Regions from separate parts of the Micromonospora sp. NBC_00858 genome, predicted to be linked through region 1. Evidence: predicted binding sites of a transcription regulator. Region 1 holds the regulator's gene; the other holds the start of a gene.

The links. The regulator HrcA, encoded in region 1, represses chaperone genes, less so after heat shock. The targets are predictions, from matches to a motif close to GGTTNGCACNCTCNNNNNGAGNGTGCNAACC.
Region 2: a site for HrcA is predicted at 1,325-1,355, ahead of groES (co-chaperone GroES). Genes of this name have one in related genera too.

Annotation. Positions count from the first base shown of each region.
Region 1 is NZ_CP108828.1:80,889-84,182, forward strand. It holds gene OG990_RS00405 (DUF4870 domain-containing protein) at 9-641, opposite strand; gene hrcA (heat-inducible transcriptional repressor HrcA) at 842-1,864, shown strand; gene dnaJ (molecular chaperone DnaJ) at 1,938-3,086, shown strand; gene OG990_RS00420 (16S rRNA (uracil(1498)-N(3))-methyltransferase) at 3,110-3,294, shown strand, end outside.
Region 2 is NZ_CP108828.1:7,215,292-7,218,585, forward strand. It holds gene OG990_RS33680 (THUMP-like domain-containing protein) at 1-131, opposite strand, end outside; gene OG990_RS33685 (DUF397 domain-containing protein) at 175-363, opposite strand; gene OG990_RS33690 (Scr1 family TA system antitoxin-like transcriptional regulator) at 354-1,154, opposite strand; gene groES (co-chaperone GroES) at 1,490-1,804, shown strand; gene groL (chaperonin GroEL) at 1,875-3,294, shown strand, end outside.

The DNA.
Region 1 (3,294 bases):
GGCCCGGATCACTTGATGAAGCTGCCGGAGAGCGGGTAGCGGTAGAGCTGGCCCTCGTTGGCCTTGATCCCGGCGATGATGCCGAACACGGCGCCGAGGATGATCGCCGCCGCGACCGGAATGAAGCCGATCACGATGCAGGAGAGCACCCAGCCGACCAGGCCGACGATCGACCAGATGAGCTGGAAGTTGAGCGCCGCCACCGCGTGCGCCCGAACCGTCGGGGACTGGTTGCCCCGGGCCAGCATCGCCACCAGCGGGCCGATCCAGCCGAGCACGCCGCCGCTGATGATCATCCCGGCGGCGCCGCCGAAGTGCGCGACCAGCGCCCAGGTCTTGTCCTCGTTGTTGGCGTAGCCGCCGCCGGGGCCGCCGTAGGCGCCACCGGGCGGATAGCCGCCAGGAGGGTAGCCCCCGGCTGGCGGATAGCCGCCCGACGGAGGGTAGCCACCCGACGGCGGTTGGTCACCAGTGGGCGGCGGATAGCCACCGGCCGGGGGATAGCCGCCCGGGCCGGGTGCCCCGGACAGTGGTGCGGTGGGTGGCTCGGCCGAGGCGCCCGGAGATGGCGGCGGGGATGTCGGGTCCGTCGGGTATCCGCCGGGGTCTCCCGCGCCGGGAGGGCGAGGTGGTTCAGTCATGGATGTCACGGTAAGGGCCCGTGGCAACGCCGCACCAGAGCGACACCGCCGGGTCGGCCCGGCTGAACGGACAGCGACGACCTTGATCATCGCGCCGGCGGGTACGCCGACGTAGACTGGCACTCGTTACAGTCGAGTGCCAGGACGGTCCGCCGGCCCCACCGTGGCCGGCGGCCGACGTGCGACAGGAGGTGCGGAGGATGGGTCTCGACGACCGCAAGCTAGCCGTGCTCCGCGCCATCGTCGAGGACTACGTCTCCACCCAGGAGCCCGTCGGCAGCAAGGCGCTGGTCGAGCGGCACCAGCTCGGCGTCTCCCCGGCCACGGTCCGCAACGACATGGCCGTGCTGGAGGAGGAGGGCTACATCCGGCAGCCGCACACCAGTGCCGGCCGGGTGCCCACCGACCGCGGCTACCGCCTCTTCGTCGACCGGCTGTCCCGGGTCAAGCCACTCAGCCCGGCCGAGCGCCGGGCCATCGAGCGTTTCCTGGTCGGTGCGGTCGACCTCGACGACGTGGTGCACCGCACCGTGCGGCTGCTCGCCCAGCTGACCCGGCAGGTCGCCGTCGTGCAGTACCCGAGCCTGGCCCGATCCTCGGTGCGGCACCTGGAGCTGGTGCCGATCTCCACCACCCGGCTGATGCTCGTCATGATCGCCGACACCGGTCGGGTGGAGCAGCGGCTGGTCGAGCTGCCCGGGCCGGTGCCCGCCGACGACGTCACCGACCTGCGTCGGCTGGTCAACGAGAAGCTCGCCGGCGCCCGGCTGTCCGATACGCCGCCGCTGGTGCAGACGCTGGTCGAAGAGGCGCCGACCGAGCTGCGTCCGACGATGACCACCCTCGCCACGGTGTTGCTGGAGACGCTGGTCGAGCGGCACGAGGAGCGGATCGCGCTGGCCGGCACCGCCAACCTCACCCGGGGCGGCCTGCTCGACTTCCAGGGCTCGCTGCGCCCGATCCTCGAAGCGCTGGAGGAGGAGGTCGTGCTCCTCAAGCTCATCGGCGAGACCGAGCCGAGCACGACCCGGGTGCTGATCGGCGACGAGAACGAGTTCGACAACCTGCGCGCCGCCTCGGTGGTCAGCACCGGGTACGGCCCCGGCGCCACCATCGTGGGCGGCCTGGGGGTGCTGGGGCCCACCCGCATGGACTACCCCGGCAACATCGCCACGGTGCGCGCCGTGGCACGCTACGTGGGCGAGCTGCTGGCCCAGAACTGACCAGTCAGGGCCGACGGCCGGCTCCGGCCGACGACCGGCGCAACGCGAGACGAACATGAGGACACGGAACGCAGTGGCCAGGGACTACTACGGCATTCTCGGTGTGAGCCGGGAAGCCTCCGACGACGAGATCAAGCGCGCCTACCGCAAGCTGGCGCGCCAGTTCCACCCGGACGTCAATCCGGACCCGGAGGCACAGGAGAAGTTCAAGGACATCAACGCCGCGTACGAGGTCCTCTCGGACGACCGGAAGCGGCAGATCGTCGACCTGGGCGGCGACCCGCTCGCCCCCGGTGGTGGCGGCGGCGCTGGCGGTCCGGGCGGTCCGGGCGGGGCCGGCCCGTTCGTCGGTTTCCAGGACATCATGGACGCGTTCTTCGGCGGTGCGGCGGGTGGCGGCCGTGGCCCGCGTCCGCGGACCCGGCCGGGCGCCGACGCGATCCTGCGCCTTGAGCTGGACCTGCACGAGACGGCGTTCGGCGTCGAGGCGCCGATCACCGTCGACACCGCGGTGCTCTGCACCACCTGCTCCGGCGCCGGCACGGCCGCCGGCACCCACCTGGCCACCTGCGAGGCGTGCGGCGGTCGGGGCGAGGTGCAGTCGGTGCAGCGCACCTTCCTCGGCCAGGTGGTCTCCGCCCGGCCGTGCACCGTCTGCCAGGGCTACGGCACCACCATCCCGCACCCCTGCCCCACCTGCGCCGGCGACGGCCGGGTGCGTACCCGCCGCTCGCTGACCGTCAAGATCCCGGCCGGTGTCGAGGACGGCATGCGGATCAGGCTGGCCCAGCAGGGCGAGGTGGGCCCGGGTGGCGGCACCGCCGGTGACCTCTACGTGGAGATCCACGAGCGGCCGCACGACGTGTACTCCCGCAAGGGCGACGACCTGCACTGCCGGGTCACCGTGCCGATGACCGCGGCGGCACTGGGCACCCGACTGACCATCAAGACGCTGGACAGCGAGGAGACGGTCGACGTCAAGGCCGGCACCCAGCCGGCCAGCACCCTGCGGCTGCGCGCCCGGGGCGTGCCGCACCTGCGCGGCACCGGCCGGGGCGACCTCTACGTGCACCTGGACGTCCGAACGCCGACGAAGCTCGACCCGGACCAGGAGCGGATGCTGCGCGACTTCGCCAAGACCCGCGGCGAGGAGGTCGCCGAGCTGTCCAAGCAGGGCGGCTTCTTCTCCCGGATGCGCGACGCGTTCAACGGTCACGCCTGACCACTGCGGCTAGCCTGATCATCGTGTCCGCGCCGCTGTTCCTGGTCGAGTCCCTGCCCACCGCCGACGCGTTGACCCTCGACGGTCCCGAGGGGCACCACGCCGCCACCGTGCAGCGGTTGCGGGTCGGCGAGGAGTTGCTGCTCGCCGACGGCCGGGGCGGCACGGCCGCCGCCGTGGTCACCGCCGTCGGCCGGGGCAGCCTGGA
Region 2 (3,294 bases), 610 kb from region 1:
GCCGGCGGCACGCCGGTCGCGCGCAGGGCCGACGCCGCGGCCAGCGGGTCACCGCCGGCCAGCCCGGCCGCCGCCGCGAGCGCGGCCGACCCCTCGGGGGTACGCAGCGCCGCGAGCTGGTCGAGATCCACCCGGTCATTGTCCCGGGCCGGCCGGGCTGGCTGGACGGTGGTGTCAGTCGGTGGGCGTGGCGGCGACGAAGGCCCGCCAGCTCGCCGGGGTGAAGGTGAGCGCCGGCCCGGTCGGGTCCTTGCTGTCGCGCACGGCGACCACGCCGGGCAGGTTATCGGCGACCTCGACGCAGGCACCGCCGTTGCTGTTGCTGCGGGAGGCCTTGCGCCAGGTGGCGTGGGTCAGGTCCATGTCTGCACCACTTCCTCGATCAGCCGGGCGGACTGCCGGCATGGCAGCGCCTCGCCGGTGACAGTCTCCCAGCGCCGCTCCAGGGCGGCAACGTCGTTCGGGCTGTCCACGGTCTGCCCCCGGAGCTGGTTGTCCAGGTGGACCAGCTCGGCACCGCTCTCAAGCCGGGCCAGGATGAACGGGCCGTTGAGCCCGACATGCCAGGGGGCGTCGGCCGGCACGACCCGGACCTGCACGTTCGGTGCGGTGCCCACGGCCAGCAGGTGCTGTAGCTGGTCGCGCATGGTCTCCCGGTCGCCGAGTTGCCGGCGCAGCGTGTGCTCCTCCAGCACCGCGACGAGCTGCGGACGCGGGTCGGCGGTCAGCAGCGACTGCCGGGCGAGCCGGGCCACCACCCGCGTCTCCACCTCCTCGGCGGTCAGCTCGCCGCCCACGCCGAGCATCGCCCGCGCGTACCCCTCGGACTGGAGCAGGCCGGGGATCACCGTCGGGTCGTACCAGCGCAGCGCAGCCGCCTCCCGCTCGATCTCGTCCCACGGGCGGAACCAGTCGGGTGCGGCGTGGAAGCGGACCAGCTCCAGCATGCCGACGAAGAGACCGCCGGTGTCCAGGATTGAGTCGATGCGGGCCAGGTAGTCCGGCTTGACCGGGCTCTGCCCGATCTCGACCGCACTCACGTACGACGATGAGTAGTTGACCAGCTTGCCCAGCTCCTCCTGGCTGAGCCCGCGCGCCTGGCGTGCCCGGCGTAGCTGTTCGTGCAGGAACGTCAGGGTCGGTATCCGGGTCACTCGGCTCCCCTTCGTCGGCATCCGGTGGTGGCAACCGACGGTAGGGAGATGGCCACGGTGCGGCGAGGTGCTCCCGGCGTGTTGCGGTAACGACTGGCGGAACTGTGGCGACACGGCGGAGGGTGCGTTGGCACTCTCCTTGACGGAGTGCTAGCCACGGAATAACCTGCGATTAGCACTCTCACCCTGAGGGTGCCAGCTCCCGGGTCTCACGACCCGGGTGCGAAACGCCAGGCGGACCGGCACCCGCGACGACGGCCCCGCCCGGTGGCATGAGGCAGATTGACGCTGGTTGGCCTCGCCGACCGGCAACGAAACCAGTACCCCAGGAGGGTATGCCCGTGACTACCGCGACCAAGGTTGCGATCAAGCCGCTCGAGGACCGCATCGTGGTCCAGGCGAACGAGGCTGAGACCACCACGGCGTCGGGCATCGTGATCCCCGACACCGCCAAGGAGAAGCCGCAGGAGGGCACTGTCCTCGCTGTCGGCCCGGGGCGCGTCGACGACAACGGCAACCGGGTTCCGGTTGACGTCAAGGTCGGCGACACCGTCCTCTACTCGAAGTACGGCGGCACCGAGGTCAAGTACGCCGGCGAGGAGTACCTGGTGCTCTCCGCCCGCGACGTCCTCGCGGTCATCGAGAAGTAAGCAACCGATCAGTGTCGTTGCCCCGGTCCGGCTCGCCGGGCCGGGGCAACGGCGCTTCGAAGGGACATTCATGGCGAAGATCCTTAGCTTCTCGGACGACGCCCGGCACCTGCTGGAGCACGGTGTCAACGCCCTCGCTGACGCGGTCAAGGTCACCCTCGGCCCGCGCGGGCGCAACGTCGTCCTGGACAAGAAATTCGGTGCGCCGACGATCACCAACGATGGTGTGACCATCGCCAAGGAGATCGAGCTCACCAATCCCTACGAGAACCTCGGCGCGCAGCTGGTCAAGGAGGTGGCGACCAAGACCAACGACGTCGCCGGCGACGGGACCACCACCGCGACCGTGCTGGCCCAGGCGATGGTCCGCGAGGGCCTGCGCAACGTCACCGCCGGGACCAACCCGGCCGGCCTCAAGCGGGGCATCGACGCGGCGGCCACCAAGATCTCCGAGGCGCTGCTCGGCCGGGCCGCCGAGGTCACCGGCAAGGAGTCGATCGCGAACGTGGCGACGATCTCCGCGCAGGACTCCACCATCGGCGAGCTGATCGCCGAGGCGATGGAGCGGGTCGGCCGCGACGGTGTCATCACCGTCGAGGAGGGCTCCGCGCTCACCACCGAGCTGGACGTGACCGAGGGTCTCCAGTTCGACAAGGGCTTCATCTCGCCGAACTTCGTCACCGACCTGGAGGGTCAGGAGTCCGTCCTTGAGGACGCGTACATCCTGGTCACCACCCAGAAGATCTCGGCGATCGAGGAGCTGCTGCCGCTGCTGGAGAAGGTCCTGCAGAACAGCAAGCCGCTGCTGATCATCGCCGAGGACGTGGACGGCCAGGCGCTCTCCACCCTGGTGGTCAACTCGCTGCGCAAGACCCTCAAGGTCTGCGCCGTGAAGGCCCCGGGCTTCGGTGACCGCCGCAAGGCCATGCTCCAGGACATCGCGATCTCCACCGGCGCCGAGCTGGTCGCCCCGGAGCTGGGCTACAAGCTCGACCAGGTCGGCCTGGAGGTGCTCGGCACCGCCCGGCGCGTCGTGGTCGACAAGGAGAACACCACGATCGTCGACGGCGGCGGCCAGTCCTCCGACGTTGCCGACCGGGTGGCCCAGATCCGCAAGGAGATCGAGGCCTCCGACTCCGACTGGGACCGGGAGAAGCTGGCCGAGCGGCTGGCGAAGCTCTCCGGCGGCATCGCCGTGATCAAGGTGGGCGCGGCGACCGAGGTCGAGATGAAGGAGCGCAAGCACCGCATTGAGGACGCCATCGCGGCGACCAAGGCTGCGGTCGAGGAGGGCACCGTGCCCGGCGGCGGCGCCGCCCTGGTGCAGATCCTTCCGGTGCTCGACGACGACCTGGGCTTCACCGGTGAGGAGAAGGTCGGCGTCTCGATCGTGCGCAAGGCGCTGGTCGAGCCGCTGCGCTGGATCGCGCAGAACGCCGGCCACGACGGCTACGTCGTGGTCCAGAAGGTTGCCGGCAAGGAGTGGGGCC